Regions from separate parts of the Streptomyces sparsogenes subsp. cuspidosporus genome, predicted to be linked through region 1. Evidence: riboswitches for the same ligand, from Rfam matches in the RefSeq annotation. Region 1 holds a riboswitch; the other holds the start of a gene.
What was found. A riboswitch is a leader RNA that binds a small molecule or an ion and turns the genes downstream of it on or off. The one in region 1 is predicted to bind glycine.
Positions count from the first base shown of each region.

Region 2: another riboswitch for glycine. It lies ahead of gcvT (glycine cleavage system aminomethyltransferase GcvT); the one in region 1 lies ahead of gcvP (aminomethyl-transferring glycine dehydrogenase).

Region 1 covers NZ_BAAASD010000008.1:248,099-257,355, forward strand. The annotation lists gene ABFY07_RS13580 (CPBP family intramembrane glutamic endopeptidase) at 1-389, opposite strand, end outside; gene ABFY07_RS13585 (glutamate-cysteine ligase family protein) at 498-2,003, opposite strand; gene ABFY07_RS13590 (hypothetical protein) at 2,447-3,031, shown strand; gene ABFY07_RS13595 (DUF5999 family protein) at 3,310-3,516, shown strand; gene gcvP (aminomethyl-transferring glycine dehydrogenase) at 3,606-6,500, opposite strand; glycine riboswitch at 6,564-6,687, opposite strand; glycine riboswitch at 6,689-6,786, opposite strand; gene ABFY07_RS13605 (PRC-barrel domain-containing protein) at 6,910-7,239, shown strand; gene ABFY07_RS13610 (DNA polymerase IV) at 7,215-8,801, opposite strand; gene ABFY07_RS13615 (MerR family transcriptional regulator) at 8,936-9,257, opposite strand, start outside.
Region 2 covers NZ_BAAASD010000034.1:19,271-28,527, forward strand. The annotation lists gene ABFY07_RS30595 (L-serine ammonia-lyase) at 1-635, opposite strand, end outside; gene glyA (serine hydroxymethyltransferase) at 732-1,997, opposite strand; gene gcvH (glycine cleavage system protein GcvH) at 2,022-2,402, opposite strand; gene gcvT (glycine cleavage system aminomethyltransferase GcvT) at 2,669-3,823, opposite strand; glycine riboswitch at 4,006-4,116, opposite strand; gene ABFY07_RS30615 (AAA family ATPase) at 4,341-5,039, shown strand; gene ABFY07_RS30620 (hypothetical protein) at 5,122-6,255, opposite strand; gene ABFY07_RS30625 (enhanced serine sensitivity protein SseB) at 6,492-7,358, shown strand; gene ABFY07_RS30630 (enhanced serine sensitivity protein SseB C-terminal domain-containing protein) at 7,502-8,275, shown strand; gene ABFY07_RS30635 (ABC transporter permease) at 8,600-9,257, shown strand, end outside.

The sequences.
Region 1 (9,257 bases):
CCGAGATAGAGCAGCAGCCCCGTGCCGCCTATCCCGGCGGCCACCGCGGCGCCCCGGCTCAGGTCGAAGACCGGGCGCCGCCGGTCGAAGCCGATGGCGCGCAGCCCGGCGCCCTCGCGCAGCAGCAGATGGGCCACCAGCGCGACCGGCACCAGCGCGGTGGCGATCCCGAAGAGCTGCCAGGCCAGGTCGAGCCAGGGCCTGCCCGGCGCCTGGGAGGCGTTGAGCGTGGCCGCCTTGTCCTTCAGCCCGCCGGGCGCGGTGACCGAGCCGATGAAACTGATCAGCGCCGACACACCGCTCGCGCCGAGCGACAAGGCCAGTACCAGCAGCGTCTCATGCCGCAGGCCGCGTTCCGAGAGCCTGCCCCCGGGCGGGGAAAGCTCCATGTCCCGCGCGTGTGACTGCACCCCTGCCTCCAGTTCCGGTCCGGACCACTCACCACGCAGGACCCTAAGCGGTCCGGGCCCGCCGCGCGCTGAGACCCCGGCCCGCGCTCAGCCGGAGCAGCCGGCCGGCCAGGTGTGGACGGGGTCGCCGATGTGCATCAGCTCGCAGTAGCGGCGGGTCATGGCCGCCAGCGCGCCGTCCCGGTCGAGCCCCCTCTCCCGCGCCTCGTGGTAGGCGGCGACCTGCCAGGACGCGCCGTTGACCTTCCGCCGGCAGCGCTGCTCGACGATCCCCAGGTAGCGGTCGCGGTCCGCGGGCTCGACGCCCCACGCGTCGAGCCCGGCGGCGGCCAGCGGCAGCAGCTCCTCCTGGACGAGCCGGACGGCGGGGACGTTCACCGTGGAAGAGGAACGGCCGCCCGGCTTGGGCCACCGCAGGACGGCGTCGATGCCGTCGCGGCAGGCGGTGTCGAAGTTGGCCGCCGCGGCCTCGAAGGGCAGCCGCTTCCAGATCGGGCGCGGCTCCTCGGCGAGCGCCCGCACCAGGCCGTAGTAGAAGGCGGCGTTGGCGATCACGTCGCTGACGGTGGGCCCGGCGGGCAGCACCCGGTTCTCCACCCGCAGGTGCGGCACGCCGTCGGCGACCGCGTACACGGGGCGGTTCCAGCGGTAGATCGTGCCGTTGTGCAGCACCAGCTCGTGCAGCTGCGGGACCCCGCCCTCGTCCAGCACCCGCAGCGGGTCCTCTTCCTCCGATGTCGACAGCAGCGGCGGGAAGAAGCGCAGGTTCTCCTCGAAGAGCTCGTACGCGTCATTGATCCAGCGCTCGCCGAACCAGGTCCGCGGGCGGACGCCCTGGGCCGCGAACTCCGGCGGACGGACGTCGGTGGCCTGCTGGAACAGCGGCGGCCGGGACTCGCGCCACACCTCGCGGCCGAACAGGAAGGGGGAGTTGGCGCCCACCGCGATCTGTGCGGCGGCCACCGCCTGGGCCGCGTTCCACACGGCCGCGAAGCGGCCGGGGGTCACCTGCAGATGTAGCTGGACGGAGGTGCAGGCGGCCTCGGGGGCGATCGAGCCGGAGGCGTAGCGGAACCGCTCCTCGCCCTCGACGTCGATCAGGAAATCCTCGCCGCGGGCGGCCAGCATCTGTTCGTTGAGGAGTTTGTAGCGGTCGTCGTAGGAGAGGTTGGTGGATCCCAGGTCGCGTGCGGCGAGGGTCGGGAGAATTCCGATCATAACGATCTCGGAGGACACTTCTCCGGCTTTGCGATCGGCATATGACAACCCGGTCCTGAGCTCTTCCGCCAACTGGTCGAGAACCCTTCCGGACAAACGGTGGGGCACGATGTTTACTTCAAGATTGCACTGCCCGAGTTCGGTCTGGAAATCATGGCTCGCGATTCTCTCCAGAACCTCCGTGTTCATCATCCTCGGCATCCCGTCGGCGTCCGCGAGATTCAGCTCGATCTCCAGCCCCATGAGATTCTTCGGGCGGTCGAATCGCCTCTCGGCCAGGAGCCGGGCCAGCGCCTCGAGGCCCTTCCGGAGCCTCGCGCGCTGCCGCTGCCGGCCGGACGGATCGAACTCCCCGGCTATGACCTTGTCCCCCATCGAAGCGTCCTTCCTCAAGTGGATCAGCGGCGCCGGCCGCGTACATCACGCTCGATGATGCCCAGCCAATGTGATCGATAACGCCCCGCGCGGGCGGCTCAGCCGATAGGCTCTGCACAGCACCGGATTGTCGTGACGAAAAACACCGGCGAGATCAAGCCTACCCGGCGTGGGTTAAAATGCCAGGTCATATCCGTGCATATGGCAGAGAATCGGCGAAAATGCCCGGGCCCTGGCGGACCGGATAAGTGCTTGCCCGCAATACCGGGGACAGGTACATGAAACACGACGGGAACACTTGTCGTATAAGCTCGGTAACCGAGGCAGAGAGACCGTTCCCTGACGTTCGCTCAGGCCCCCTCTGACCCGCGCACACCCCCAGCGCCATTCGTACCTGGCACGCCAGCGCTCCACCGTGTCTCCGAAGTGAGAGGCGACCCACCATGCCGCTGCACGTCCCTCCGGCTCCAGCGCCTGCTCTGAACAGCATCCGCACGGCCCTTGGCTCTCCCACCGCCGCCCGCACCCCGGTCCTCGGCTCCCTGGACGGACCCTTCGAGCTGGAACTCCCCCTGCCCGTCCACGTCCTGGACGACATCACCGCCGCCGACGGCCCGCCGCGCGCCCGACTCACCGGATGGCGGTTCCTGATCCGCGACGGTGACCGTACGGCGGCCTCCGCCGAGGCGATGCTGGCCGCCGACGGCTGGGTGTTCTCCCACTTCTCCGAAGGTCCGTACGTGGCCTCGGCCGAACAGGCGCTGCGCCAGGCCGAGTCGCTGCCCTCGGTGTACCAGCCCCGTCTGCTGTCCATCCCCGAGTTGTACATGCTGACGCTGTGGCTGCGCGGCGACCCGGCCGCCGACCCCGCCGAGGGCCACCTCGCCGCCGCCGACCTGCTGGTGCCGCTGACCCCCGCCCCGCCCGGGATCGCCGCCCACCGCCCGCACCGCGCGGCTGACCTGCTGCCGGTGCTGACCCTGCGGCTGACGCCGACGCCGACCCCCCTGCTCGGCTCCTCCGCCTGACCCGCCCGCGGCCGGCCGCCGCCCGCGCCCGAAGCGCCCCGTGATCCGAGGAGGGATCACGGGGCGCTTCGCCGCAGGCTCGTAACAGTCCCGCCATGATGAACCGACGCACGCCCGAATGCGTCATCATCTAGCAGTACCGGTGCCGCGAAATCCCTGCGGGAACCGGCCCGTAGGGCAACACTGGGAGCAACGAACCGACTGACCAACGGGGGGCGGCCATGACTGCCGCGGCAAGCCACAGGAAACCCACCACACCACAGCGAGAGATCCCTTCCATGTGCCAGCATCAGCCACCGTGCCCGTCAGCCGACTCCGCCGACCGGGAGGCCGCCCATCTCGTGGCGCACCACCCCGAGCAGGGCTGGAGCCTGTTGTGCAATGGCGTCCTCCTCTTCGAGGACACCGGTGAGCTGCTGCCGGACGGGCAGGTCATCGCGCCGCGCCGACCGCTGGACGCCGAGCGCGTCGTCACCGCGGCCTAGCGGCCCGACACCTCCCGCCCGCAGATTGATTCAAGGGGCCGGCCCGGCGCCCGCGCCGCACCGGCCCCGTATCCGACCGGGCGTGCCGGTCAGCTGTCGTACGACTCCAGCGGCGGGCAGGAGCAGACCAGGTTGCGGTCGCCGAAGGCGCCGTCGATCCGCCGCACCGGGGGCCAGTACTTGTCGGACGCCGACACCCCGGCCGGGAAGGCCGCCTCCGACCGGGTGTAGGGGTGCGCCCACTCCCCGCTCAGCGCGGCCGCCGTGTGCGGGGCGTTCCGCAGCGGATTGTCGTCCTCGGGCCACTCCCCCGAGCCGACCTTCTCGATCTCCGCCCGGATGGCGATCATCGCCTCGCAGAACCGGTCCAGCTCCGCCAGGTCCTCGCTCTCCGTCGGCTCGATCATCAGCGTGCCGGCGACCGGGAAGGACATCGTGGGCGCGTGGAACCCGTAGTCCACCAGCCGCTTCGCGACATCGTCGACGCTCACCCCGGTCGCCTTGGTCAGCGGCCGCAGGTCGATGATGCACTCGTGGGCGACCAGGCCGCCGGGGCCGGTGTAGAGCACCGGGTAGTGCGGCTCCAGCCGCTTGGCGATGTAGTTGGCGCTGAGCACCGCCACCTGGGTCGCCCGGCGCAGCCCCTCGGCGCCCATCAGCCGCACGTACGCCCACGAGATCGGCAGGATGCCCGCCGAACCCCAGGGCGCGGCCGCGACCGGGCCCACCCCGGTCGCCGGGCCCGCCGCGGGCTGCAGCGGGTGGTTGGGCAGGTACGGCGCCAGGTGCTCGCGCACCGCGACCGGGCCCACGCCGGGGCCGCCGCCGCCGTGCGGGATGCAGAAGGTCTTGTGCAGGTTCAGGTGGGAGACATCGCCGCCGAACCGGCCCGGCCGGGCCAGCCCCACCAGCGCGTTGAGGTTCGCGCCGTCCACGTAGACCTGGCCGCCCGCGTCGTGCACGGCCGCGCAGATCTCGCCGATGTGCTCCTCGAACACGCCGTGCGTGGAGGGGTAGGTGACCATCAGGACGGCCAGCTCGTCGCCGTACCGCTCGATCTTGGCGCGCAGGTCGTCGGCGTCCACCTCGCCGTCCTCGCCGGTCTTGACCACGACGACCTTCATGCCCGCCATCACGGCGCTGGCGGCGTTGGTGCCGTGCGCGGAGGACGGGATGAGGCAGACGGTGCGGCGCTCGTCGCCGTTGGCCCGGTGGTAGGCCCGGACGGCCAGCAGCCCGGCCAGCTCGCCCTGCGATCCGGCGTTCGGCTGCAGGGACACCTTGTCGTAGCCGGTGACCTCGGCCAGCCGCTCCTCCAGCTCGCGGATCAGCGTCAGATAGCCCTGGGCCTGCTCGACGGGCGCGAAGGGGTGCAGCGCCCCGAACTCCGGCCAGGTGACCGGCTCCATCTCGGTGGTGGCGTTCAGCTTCATGGTGCAGGAGCCGAGCGGGATCATGCCCCGGTCCAGGGCGTAGTCGCGGTCGGCCAGGCGCCGCAGGTAGCGCAGCATCGCGGTCTCGGAGCGGTGCCGGTGGAAGACCGGGTGGGTCAGATACGTGTCGGTGCGCAGCAGCTCGGCGGGGAGCGCGTCGGCCGCCGCGGCGTCCAGCTCGTCGATGGCCGGCAGGCCGCCGTCCACGCCGAAGGCCGACCACACGGCGGCCAGCTGGGCCCGTCCGGTGGTCTCGTCGCAGGCGATGCCCACGTGGTCGGCGTCGGTCAGGCGCAGATTGACCCCGGCCTCGCGGGCCGCGGTCACGACCTCGGCGGCCCGGCCCGGGACATGGGCGGTGAGGGTGTCGAAGAACGCCCCGTGCACGATCTCCACGCCCCCGGCGCGCAGCCCCTCGGCGAGCACGGCCGCGTAGCGGTGGGTGCGCCGGGCGATGGTCCGCAGGCCCTCCGGGCCGTGGTAGACGGCGTACATGCCGGCCATCACGGCGAGCAGCACCTGGGCGGTGCAGATGTTGCTGGTGGCCTTCTCGCGGCGGATGTGCTGCTCGCGGGTCTGCAGGGCAAGGCGGTACGCCTTGTCGCCGTCGGCGTCGACCGAGACGCCCACCAGCCGGCCGGGCAGGCTGCGGGCGTAGGCCTCGCGAACGGCCATGAAGCCGGCGTGCGGCCCGCCGAAGCCCATCGGCACCCCGAACCGCTGGCTGCTGCCGACCGCGATGTCGGCGCCCAGCTCCCCGGGCGGGGTGAGCAGGGTGAGGGCGAGCAGGTCCGCGGCGACGGTGACCACGGCGCCCAGCTCATGGGCCCGCTCGATGACCGGGCGGAGGTCCCGGACGGCGCCGGAGGCCCCGGGGTACTGGAGCAGCACGCCGAACACGCCGCGCTCGGCCACCTCGGCCGGTATGCCCTGCGAGAGGTCGGTGACGACCACCTCGACGCCGGTGGGCTCGGCCCGGGTCCGGATGACCGCGACGGTCTGCGGCAGAGCGTCGGCGTCGACCAGGAACACGCCCTGCTTGACCTTGCCCACCCGCCGGGACAGCGCCATGGCCTCGGCGGCGGCGGTGGCCTCGTCGAGCAGCGAGGCGCCGGCGGTGGGCAGCCCGGTGAGATCGGCGACGACCGTCTGGAAGTTGAGCAGCGCCTCCAGCCTGCCCTGGGAGATCTCGGGCTGGTAGGGCGTGTACGCCGTGTACCAGGCCGGGTTCTCCAGCACATTGCGCAGGATCACCGGAGGGGTGAAGGTCCCGTGGTAGCCCAGGCCGATCATGGGGGCGAGCAGCTGGTTGCGCTCGGCGAGGCCGCGCAGCTCGGCCAGCACCTCGGCCTCGCTGCGGGCCGGGGGCAGCCCCAGCTGCTCGGTGCTCTTGATGACGTCCGGAACGGCGGCCTGGGTGAGTTCGTCGAGCGAGCCGAACCCGACCTGCGCGAGCATCTTGGCCTGCGCCTCGGCGTCGGGTCCCACATGGCGCTGCTCGAATGGCGTACCGCGCTCGAGCTCGGTCAGTGAGGTGCGGTTGGCGGTCATCTGCGAGGCCTCCTGGTCTGTACGACCGATGAGGGACACCACGGCGCGGGTGCCCGAACGGCCTCCCCCTCTGTCATCTCGACCTGAGAGCTTCACCGGTCCGCGGGCGGCGGTCCGGCTTTCACCGTCGGTGAGGAGGGGTCCCGGAGCCGTGCTCGCCCGTGGCCCACCCTGCTTTCCAGAGTGACCTCACCCGCGCGGTACGTGTGCCTGAGAGATTCCGGGGAGGATTTGCTCCTTCGGCGCCTCCGACGACGTCGGCGGAGGACTCTCCCGCACGGGGTCTGCAGCCACAGTCAGCCTACCAGCGAGCCTGTCGGCGGGATCTTTCGGAGAGCGCTCGAGTGGACGCGCGCGGCGTTGTGGCTTTTCGTAGGAATCACGGGAAGTCACGGAAGAATGGCCACCTGTGGGAGAGAGTGTGCAGACCGACATCGATCCGCGGACCCTCATCGGCCGCAAGGCCTTCGACCGCGATGGCACGAAGATCGGCACGGTGGACGAGGTCTACCTCGACGACGCGACCGGCGAGCCGGAGTGGGCGGCCGTACGCACCGGGCTGTTCAGCCGGGATGTGTTCGTGCCGCTGGAACCGAGCGAGATCGTCGGCGACACGCTGCGGGTGCCGTACGAGCGGGCGCTGATCAAGGACGCGCCGGACTTCGGCGTCGGCCGCCATCTGTCGCCCGAGCAGGAGCTGCAGCTCTACCACCACTACGGGCTCGATGTGAGCGGCTGAGCCCGCCCGCGGTCCCGGTCGTGGGCCTGGGCCGGGTCGTGAGCCCGGCCCGGGTCGTGGCCGGGGCCGTGGTCATGGCCGGGGTCCGGGGCGTGAGCCTGGTGCTGGTCATGAGCCTGGTCCCGGTCGTGGCCGGGGCTTTCGTCCGGGATGGCGGGGCTTTCGTCCGGGCCGGCGGCGGGCTCGGGGCGCACCAGCGGCAGCGGCTCCGACGGCTCCAGCGCCGGGTCGTCGACCGCGAAGGTCCTCACCCGGCCCGGCGCCGACCAGGGGTCCTCGAACCGCACGGTCACCCGGCCGACCCCGCTGCCCTGCACCCACCCCGCCCCGTACTCGGCGTGTCGCACATCGGCGCCGGGCAGCCAGCGGCGGGGCCGGGCGACGTCCTCACCGCCCTCCTCCAGGGCCGCCGGGAGGGCCTCCGGCGCCCCTCCGGCCTCCCCCGCCCCCTCCGTCACCTCCTGGGCCTCCTCGGCCTCGTGGGCGGCCTGCGCGGCCTGGGCGAAGAGGTCCTCCTGGGTGTAGTCCGCCAGGCCGCTCACGCCCACCCCCAGCAGCCGCACGCCCGCCGTGGTGTCCACCCCCTCGAGCAGCCGCGCCGCGGCCTCCCGCACCACCGCCGGGTCGTCCGTCGGTCCGCGCAGCGTCTCGGACCTGGTCAGCGTGGAGAAGTCGTAACGCCGCACCTTGAGCACGACCGTGCGCCCCGAGCGGCCGGCCTCGCGCAGCCGCCGCACACACCGGTCGGCCAGCCGCGCCACCTCCACCTGCACCCGGGTGCGGTCGGTGAGGTCGACGTCGAAGGTGTCCTCCACCGACACGGACTTGGCGTCCCGCTCGGCGACGACCGGCCGGTCGTCCCGCCCGCAGGCCATCGCGTACAGCGAGGCGCCATGGGCCTTGCCCAGCAGCCGCACCAGCTCCTCCTCCCCCGCCTCCCGGGTCTCGGCGACGGTGTGGATCCCCGCCCGGCGCAGCGCCTCCGCGGTGGCCGGGCCCACCCCCGGGAGGGTGCGCACCGACATCGGCCCCAGCAGCTCCCATTCGGTGCCCGGCTCGATGAGCACCAGCCCATCGGGCTTGGCCTGCTCGGAGGCGATCTTGGCGAGCATCTTGGAACCGGCCAGGCCCACCGAGCCGGTCAGCCCGGTGGCGGCCGCGATGTCCGCCCGCAGCCGCTCCCCCACGGCCCGCGCCGCCTCGGGGGAGGCCGGGACACCGCCGGCCTCCAGATCCACGAACGCCTCGTCCAGGCTCAGGGGCTCCACCAGCGGGGACAGCGCGCCCAGCAGCCCCATGACGATGTCGCTCACCTGGCGGTACACGGCGAAGCGGGGGGCGAGGTACGCCGCGTTCGGACACAGGCGGCGGGCCTGGGCCATCGCCATGGCCGAACGGACCCCGAACACCCGCGCCTCGTAGGAGGCCGTGGAGACCACGCCGCGCGGCCCCAGACCGCCGACGATCACGGGCTTGCCGCGCAGGCTGGGCTTGGCCGCCTGCTCCGCCGCGGCGAAGAAGGCGTCCATGTCCAGATGCAGGATCGTCGGCACACCCCTCACACCTACAGATGCTGCCGCATGCCACTGACAATCGGGCGGCCCGGCCGGTGGGCCGTTCAGCCGAGGGCCCGGCCGCGGCGCGCTCCGGCTCGCGCGCGCAGGGCTCCCCCTTTGACGACAGACCCCAGGGCGGTTCAGCCCGCCCGGTTGCGGCGCCGCGCGAGCTCGTCCTCGGGGTTGTGCCCCACCAGCGTCTCGCCGGTGTCCACCCGCTCGCCGTGCAGCTGGGCCAGAGCGCTCTCCACGTCCCGCCACACCACGCCCACCGCGATCCCGAAGACGCCCTGGCCGCCTTGGAGGAGGTCCACCACCTCGTCGGGCGAGGTGCACTCGTAGACCGTCGCACCGTCGCTCATCAGCGTCATCTGGGCGAGGTCGTCGAGGCCGCGGGAGCGCAGGTGCTGGACGGCGGCCCGGATGTTCTGCAGGGACACGCCGGTGTCCAGGAGCCGCTTG
Region 2 (9,257 bases), on a different contig from region 1:
GTCTCGGTGCGCCAGGCCTTCTCGTTCTCCAGCATCAGCGCCGAGATGGACAGGCCGGTCTCATGGGACAGGCGCAGCAGCTCGTCGCCGGTGCGGAAGGGGTACTTCAGCACGGTGTCGTCGAGCTTGATGCGGTCCGCGCCGACCGCGTCCTCGTCCACGACGAAGCCGCCGCCGACCGAGTAGTAGGTCTTCTCCAGGAGGGGGAGGCCATCGGCGTCGTACGCGAAGAGGGTCATGCCGTTGGCGTGGTACGGCAGCGAGCGGCGGCGGTGCAGGACCAGCTCGGCGGACTCGTCGAACCCGATCTCGTGCTCGGCGCCGATCTCCGCGCCGAGCAGCCGCAGCCGCTTGGTGGTGCGGATGCGCTCCACCTCGTCGTCGGCGGTCTCGACGTCCACCGTGCGCGGGGAGTGGCCCTCCAGGCCGAGGAGGACGGCCTTGGGGGTGCCGTGGCCGTGGCCGGTGGCGCCGAGGGAGCCGAAGAGCTCGGCGCGCACGGCGGAGGTGTGGGCCAGCAGGCCGTCGTTCTTCAGCCGGCGGACGAACATCCGCGCGGCCCGCATGGGGCCGACCGTGTGGGAACTGGACGGTCCGATGCCGATCGAGAAGAGGTCGAAGACGGAGATGGCCACGGGGGAGCTCCTTGGATCTGCACGGAGTGCGTGCGTGTGGTGCGGGGTGGGTGGGGGCGCCGGGGTGGTGCGCCCCCCTCCACCTTCCGGCCCGGATTACTTGGTGAGGTCCGGGTACAGCGGGTGCTTGTCGGCGAGCGCGGTGACGCGCGCCTTGAGCGCCTCCGCGTCGTAGGACGGCTTGAGCGCCTCGGCGATGACGTCGGCGACCTCGCGGAAGTCGTCGGCGGTGAAGCCGCGGGTGGCCAGCGCGGGGGTGCCGATGCGCAGGCCGGAGGTCACCATCGGGGGGCGCGGGTCGTTCGGGATGGCGTTGCGGTTGACCGTGATGCCGATCTCGTGGAGGCGGTCCTCGGCCTGCCGGCCGTCCAGCTCGGAGTCGCGCAGGTCGACCAGGACGAGGTGGACGTCGGTGCCGCCGGACAGCACGGCGACGCCGGCCTCGGCCACGTCCGGCTGGGTGAGCCGCTCGGCCAGCAGCTTGGCGCCCTCGAGGGTACGCTGCTGGCGCTCCTTGAAGGCCGAGCCAGCCGCGATCTTGAAGGCCACGGCCTTGGCGGCGACCACGTGCTCCAGCGGGCCGCCCTGCTGACCGGGGAAGACCGCGGAGTTGATCTTCTTGGCCAGCTCGGCCGTGGAGAGGATCACGCCGCCGCGCGGGCCGCCGAGGGTCTTGTGCGTCGTGGTGGTGACCACATGGGCGTGCGGCACCGGGGAGGGGTGCAGCCCGGCCGCCACCAGGCCCGCGAAGTGGGCCATGTCCACCATCAGGTAGGCGCCGACCTCGTCCGCGATCCGGCGGAAGGCCGCGAAGTCGAGCTGGCGCGGGTACGCCGACCAGCCGGCGATCACCAGCTTGGGGCGGTGCTCCTTGGCCAGCCGCTCGACCTCGTCCATGTCGACCAGGCCGGTCTCGGCGTCCACGTGGTAGGGCACCACGTTGTAGAGCTTGCCGGAGAAGTTGATCTTCATGCCGTGGGTGAGGTGCCCGCCGTGCGCCAGGTTCAGCCCCAGGATGGTGTCGCCGGGGGAGAGCAGGGCGAACATCGCGGCCGCGTTGGCCTGGGCGCCGGAGTGCGGCTGGACATTGGCCGCCTCGGCCCCGAAGAGCGCCTTGACCCGGTCGATCGCGATCTGCTCGACCACGTCGACGTGCTCACAGCCGCCGTAGTAGCGGCGGCCCGGGTAGCCCTCGGCGTACTTGTTGGTCAGGACCGAGCCCTGGGCCTCCATGACCGCGACCGGAGCGAAGTTCTCCGAAGCGATCATCTCCAGGGTGGACTGCTGGCGGTGGAGTTCGGCGTCGACCGCGGCGGCTACGTCCGGGTCGAGCTCGTGCAGGGGGCTGTTGAGAAGCGACATCAGGGTCCCGATCGAAGGAGGGGGTCAGTTTTCGGCGAAGGCGGCGTACTCGTCGGCGGAGAGCAGCTCGTCCGGCTCGTCCGTCACCCGCACCTTGAACAGCCAGCCGCCCTCGAAGGGGGCGGAATTCACCAGCGCCGGGTCGTTGACCACATCCTCGTTGATCTCGGTGACCTCGCCGGTGACCGGCGCGTACAGATCGCTGACGGACTTCGTGGACTCCAGCTCACCACAGGTCTCGCCCGCGGTGACCGTCGTGCCGACCTCCGGGAGCTGGACGTAGACGACGTCGCCGAGCGCGTTGGCCGCGAACTCGGTGATGCCGACCGTCGACACGCCGTCCTCGCCGGCGGCCGACAGCCACTCGTGCTCCTTGCTGTAACGCAGCTGCTGGGGGTTGCTCATAATGCGATTCTCCTGGATACGGGGGAGTGCTTGGGAAACGGGTCTTGCCTGGTGGGACAGGCGGTATGGGCGGGTACGCACGGGAGTGCCCCGGCGCCGCCCGCGCGCCGGGCGGCCCGGCGCGTGCTCGGTGCGGCTCAGCGCCGCTCGTGGGAAGCGCTCAGCGCCACCCGCAGGAGCGCTCAGCGCCGGTCGTCCAGCGCTCAGCGCCGGTCGTCCAGCGCTCAGCGCCGGTCGTCCAGCGCCCAGCGCCGCCCGCAGAGCGCTCAGCGCCGCTTGTAGAAGGGGAGGGCCACGACCTCGTACGGCTCATGGGTACCGCGGATGTCCACCGCCACTCCCGACGTGCCCGGCGCGGCGTGCGCGGCGTCCACGTACGCGATCGCGATCGGCTTGCCGAGGGTGGGCGAGGGCGCGCCCGAGGTGACCTCGCCGATCACCGCGCCGTCCGCGCCGACCACCGCGTACCCCGCGCGCGGGACCCGGCGGCCCGCCGCGACCTGGCCGACCAGCACCCGCGGCGGGTCGGTCTCGGCCCGCCGCCCCGCCTCCTCAAGCGCCGCGCGGCCGACGAAGTCACCGGGCTTGTCGAACTTCACCACCCGGCCGAGCCCCGCGTCGAACGGCGTCGTCGCGCGGGTCAGCTCGTGCCCGTACAGCGGCATCCCGGCCTCCAGGCGCAGCGTGTCCCGGCAGGACAGCCCGCACGGGACCAGCCCGGCCGGCGCACCGGCCTCGGACAGCGCCCGCCACAGCCGCTCGGCGTCGTGCGGGGCGACGAACAGCTCGAAGCCGTCCTCGCCTGTGTAGCCGGTACGCGCGATCAGCGCCGGGACGCCCGCGACGGTGCCCGGCAGGCCCGCGTAGTACTTGAGGCCGTCCAGGTCCGCGTCGGTCAGCTCGCGCAGGATCGCCGGGGAGGCCGGACCCTGGACGGCGATCAGCGCGTAGGCGTCCCGGTCGTCCCGTACGGCCGCCTCCAGGCCCGCGGCGCGCTCGGTCAGCGCGTCCAGCACTACCTGGGCGTTCCCCGCGTTGGCCACCACCAGGAACTCCTGCTCCGCCAGGCGGTAGACGATCAGGTCGTCCAGGATGCCGCCCTCGGCGTCGCAGATCATGGTGTAGCGGGCGCGGCCGACGGCGAGCGCCGACAGATGGCCCACCAGCGCGCGGTCCAGGGCAGCGCCCGCCTCCGGGCCGGTGAGCGTGATCTCGCCCATGTGCGAGAGGTCGAACAGGCCGGCGCGGGTGCGCACCGCGGTGTGCTCGTCGCGCTCGCTCCCGTAGCGCAGCGGCATCTCCCAGCCGGCGAAGTCGGTCATGGTGGCGCCGAGCGCCCGGTGCAGCGCGTCCAGCGCGGTACGGCGGGGGGCGGGCGGGGCGTCGGTCACGGGGGCACCGGTCAGGGGGGCGTCGGTCATGGGGCTGGCTCCAGGGCGGGACGGTGACGGGGACGACGAGGACTGTCCTCCCCATCTGTCATCGGAACCTGAGAGGTTCGCCGTGACCCTCCTTCCGCCCGACGCCGGGGGCGTCGTCGCAAAGAGCGGTCCGGCTTGCACCGTGGGTGGAGCCACGCCAGCGGCTCGCTTTTCAGATCTGCCTCGCCCGCGCGGTATCGGGGCCTGAGAGATTCAAGGGAGGACTTGCTCCTTCGGCGCCCCGGACGGCCGGCACTGCTGCCGGTGGCCGAGGACTCTCCCGCGCGGATTCAAGCGGCCGGTATGGAGTTGCGCGCAACATCATCGCACGTACGCCCGAGAAGGGAAGACCCGCTCGGGCGGAACCCCGGCCCGGACCCGGCTCACAACGGGGCGAAACCCCGATGCACAGGGATCAGAGGCCCAGCCCACGGCAATACCACCTTGCTGGACATTACCTTTTCTTGACACTCTTCGGGAACGAGCCGCAGTGACCGGACCTAGGAGGACGATCACGGTGCAGGGGCAGGGTACGTACGCGACGACATGGGGGCCCCTGCCGGTGACGCAGGGGGCGGCGCCGACCGGGGGAGCGCTCAGACCGGGGTGCCCGGCGGCCGTCCAGGACCTGCGCGGCGACGGCGGCGCCGCGCGGCCCGGCGCCCGTGAGCTGCGCTACCGGGCCGGCGATGTGGTGGTCGCCTCGGGACTGCCCGGCAGCGGCAAGAGCACCATGATCGACCGCACCGTGCCCCGCCTGGACCAGCGCGGCGGGCCGGTGCTGCGGGTCGACTCGCAGGACACCCGCGAGCGCTGGGAGCGGCGGATGCCCCACTGGCTGCCCTACGCCCTCTACCGGCCGCTGGTGCGCTGCGCCCACTACACCGGGCTGCGCCGGGCGCTGCGCTCGGGGGCCAGTCTCGTGGTGCACGACTGCGGCACCCTCCCCTGGGTCCGCCGCTGGCTGGCCCGCGACGCCCGGCGCACCGGCCGCGGGCTGCACATGGTGCTGCTCGACGTGGACGCCGCGGTGGCGCTGGAGGGGCAGACCGCCCGCGGCCGGGTGGTCTCCCGCTACGCCTTCGGCCGGCACCGCCGCGCGGTGGGGCGGCTGGTCGCGACCGCGGAGGGCGGGCGGCCGCCCGAAGGCTGCGCCTCGGTGGCGCTGCTGGATCGGACGGCCGCGAGCGCGCTGCGCCGGATCGGCTTCGACTGAGCCGAGCCGGCCGGCCTTCGACTGAACTGGCTGGCTGCTTGGCCGGCCGGCGGGCGGGTGGCGGCGCGGCGGGGCGTCGCCGTCAGGGGCGCGCGTCGGCCCCGGCACCGTCCGCGTCCACCGGGTGGGGCAGCGGCATGGGGGCCACGGAGTCGTCGGCCGCCCCGGGCGCGGACCCGGGGGCGGCCAGCGGGGTGGCGGCCGTGGTGGTGGGCTTCTCGGCGGTCTTCTTCCCGGGCTTCTTGGCCGGCTTCTCGGACGTCTTCCTGCCCGTCTTCTTGCCGGGCTTGTCGGTGTGGGGCTTGGGGGAGGGCTTCGCCGTGTCGGGCTTGGCGGCGCCGAGCTCCGGGGCACCGGTCCCGGGGGCGCCCGGCTGCGTGGCGGCCGTCGGCCCGGTGGGCTTGGCGGCGAGGGCCGACGCGTCCTCGGCGAGGCTCGTCGCCTCGTCCGGGAACGGCAGCAGCGGGGGCATCACGGGGAAGTCCCGCCCGGGGAGCGGGCCGACGACGGCGCCGATCAGCCCGACGATCGCGTCGGCGATGCGGGGGATCGCCACGGTGGCCGCGTTCGAGTCGCCGGCCGCGACGGCGTCCAGCAGGTCGTCGATCGCCCGCTGCAGCGCGTCCAGCGGGTCCGTCGAGATGTCCGAAGGCGTCGGCTGGGCGGCGAAGGGAGGCATCACGGCCCCGCCCTCCCCGACGGCCCCGCCCTCCCCGACGGCCCCGCCCTCCCCGGCGGCCTGCGGCGGCACGGTGATCCGGCCCTGATCCTGAGCCTGGCCCTGATCCTCGCCCTGAGCCTGGCCCTCGCCGGAGCCCTGCGAAGGCGTCGGGTCCTGGGCCTGCCCCCGGCGGTGCGCGGCGGCCCGCGGGGCGCCGGCCTTGTCGGCCGACTCGCGGACGGCCTTCACCGCGCTGTCGATCGCCGTCGCGTGCTTGATCAGCTCCTCGTCGGAGAGCACCCCGCCGGGCGCCTCCTCCACCGCCCGCGCCAGCTCCGTCACCCGCTCCAGGAGGACGCGCAGGTCGCGCAGCGCCTGGGTCTGGGCCGGGTTCAGTCTCGTGTCGGCGAGCGCCGCGGGGGTGGGGGCCGGGGCGCCGGCCGTGCCCCCGGATCCGTCGGCCGCCGCGGCGGCCAGGCCGGCGGCGCCGAACAGGAGCGAGCCGGCCAGGACGGAGGAGACGAGGACATCGGCCTTGCGGGACACGCGGATCATGAGACCTTCCTTCGCTGTGGTGAGGTACGGGCGTACGCGACACCACGCTGCGAAAGACGCAAACAGAGCGCAACTTGTCGATTACGTTCAGAAGCGGTCGTAGGTGATAAAGGATCAACCGGGATCGCGCCGTCGACCTGGGAATTTGCTGTGGAGATCGACGGCCCCCGATGCCGCCCGGCCGTACAGCCGTTAGGGTGCCTGTGCAGGTCGGACGAGATGGCGGTTGGACGAAGATGAGCATCCCGGAGCAGCACGGTCCAGCACCGGCTCACGGCGGGTTTCCTGACGGTGCGTTTCCCGCGTTCCCCGACCATTCCGGCTATCCCCCTCATCTCGACCAGGCCGCCCATCCCGCCCCTGCGGCCCCTTCGGCGTTCCCGGGCAATGAACTCGAAGAGGTGCTCGCCGCCTCGGTCGACGTCCCCGGCGCCGGCCCCCGCATCGTCGAGACCCTGGCCCGCAGTCAGGTCTGGGTACCGCTGCCCAACGGGGGCGGCCCGGACAGCAATGGACTCGACCTGCCCACCGTGGAGATCGAGGGCGCCGCGTACGTCCCGGTGTTCAGCTCCGAACAGCAGTTCCTCCAGGTCGTCGGCGTCCATATGCCGTTCACCGTCGCCCCGGCCGTCGAGTTCGCCCGCGGCCTGCCGCCCCAGCTCGGCATCGCCGTGAACCCCGGCGGCGCGGTCGGCGTCCCGCTCCCGCCGCCCGCCGTGGCCGAGCTGTGCCGGACCGGGCGCAGCGAACTGGACGGCCCGGCCACCGGCGGCCGGGTGCGTCTCTTCGAGCCGGACTGGCAGGACGAGCCGGTCGACTTCCTGGCGGCCGCCGGGCTCGAGTTCGGCAAGGTGGCCGGGGTGCGGACCGCCCGGCGCGCGCTGGCCAGCGTCGAGGGGGAGCAGCCCGCGCTGTTCGTCGGCGTCGAGCTGGACCTGCCGGGCCCGGAGAGCCAGGCCACGGCCGTGGACGCGCTCGGGCGGGCGCTCGGCGCCGTGCCGGTGCCGTGGACCGTTCAGCTGGTTCTGCTGGACATCGCGCAGGATCCGGTGGCGGACTGGATGCGGGAGCGGGTACGACCGTTCTACGACCGTGACCGCTGAGTCGCCCGGGAGACCACTGCAAGGGCCCGTAAGCTGGTTGGATGGCCGGTGGCGCGCGTGTGTGCGCGCCCTTGGGCAGCGGTGTGGACAGGCCGAGAGAGGGGCGGACCCAGGTGAGCGCGGGAGGCGGCCACGTGGAGCGGATGCTGCGGCAGGTCGCTCCCGGCCGGTACGACGCCTACGAGTCGCTGTTGCAGGCGCTCGCCGACGGCCAGGTCTGGATGCTGCTGTGGCACGGCACCCCGGGCTCGCCCGACGCCCAGTACGGGAACATGGACGTCGAGGGGCTCGGCTACGCCCCCTGTGTGACCTCCGCTCAGGAGCTCGCCGCCAGCGGCTGGAACCGCGCCCATGAGGTGGTGAGCGGCCGCCAGATCGCGGCCTCCCTCTTCCCCGACCGCTACGGCCTGTGGCTCAACCCGCACGCCCCCGGCGGCGGCGTCGGCATCCCCTGGCTCGATCTGCGCAGAATCGCCGGCGGCCTGGACCGGCTGCCCGCCGGGCCGCTGCGGCTCAGCGAGCCCGCCATCGAAATCCCCCAGTTCTACGCCCTGTTGGGGCAGAACGCGCACCGTACCCCCGCGGTGCGCTCGCTGCGCCGGGCCTGGGTGCAGCCCGCGCTCGGCGCGCCGTATCTGGCGATCGGGCTTGACCTGTACGACCCCGCGCCCGCGTCCGTCGAGGCCGCGCGGGTGATGATGAGCCAGTCGATCACGGCGGTCCCCGAGGGGCTGCCGGTCTCCACGGTCGCGCTGTCCGACGAGTACGACCCGGTCGCCATGTGGATGCGGGTCAACGCCCGCCCGTTCTTCGACCGCGCCGCCTACGGCGCGCCCCCGTCCGCCCCCTCGTACGGCTACGGCTACCCGCCCCCGCACGGCGGCCGCCAGTCGGGACCCGCGCCCAGCGCCTGGTAGCGCGCGCTCAACTCCCTTTTTTTACACACCTTTTGATCATCCCCTCACCGGACGCCGCGTACCGCTGAGCGGAGCCGCGGTCCGGATAACGGAACACTCCTCACCACATCACGGTTAGGCATCCATTGGCCGGATGCACTGGCGGCTGATCGCAGACGCGATGAAGACTCCCGCAACAAGAGGTGTCCGTACCTGCGGGTAGCTCACGTCACCTCCACCAAACCACCGCACCACGAGCACGACTTTCACCTGCGTTGTGAACCACGTCGCTACAGCGGCGGATCGTGGGCCGGTCACCACCGGTCGAGAGGGGTCCCCACCACGATGACGGCACCATTGCACGGCACGACCAAGGACGCGGAACCCGTCGCGTCCGTCGATGTCGCGGCGAATGCAGTCAAGGCATCGGTCGAAGGACGGTCGCTGCGTCAGATCGCCTGGACGCGCCTGAAGCGGGACAAGCTGGCGCTGGCCGGCGGCGCCGTGGTTCTCTTCCTGGTCCTCGTGGCCATCTTCGCGCCGCTGATCGTGAGTGTGCTGGGGCACCCGCCCAACGAGTTCCACCAGGAGCAGATCGACCCGCTGTTCGGCACCCCCAAGGGGTCGATGGGCGGCATGAGCTCCGACTTCCTCCTCGGCGTGGAGCCCCAGAACGGCCGCGACGTGTTCAGCCGGATCGTCTACGGCGCGCGGATCTCCCTGCTGGTGGCCTTCCTCGCCGCGGTCGTCGCTGTCGCTCTGGGGACTGTCTTCGGCATCATCGCGGGGTATTTCGGCGGCTGGATTGACACCGTTATCAGCCGCGTGATGGACATGCTGCTGGCCTTCCCGCAGCTGCTGTTCATCATCTCCCTGGTCTCCGTGCTCCCCAACGACCTGCTGGGGCTGACCGGCAGCGGGGTGCGCATCGCGATCCTGGTCTCCGTGATCGGCTTCTTCGGCTGGCCGTACGTCGGCCGCATCGTGCGCGGCCAGACGCTCT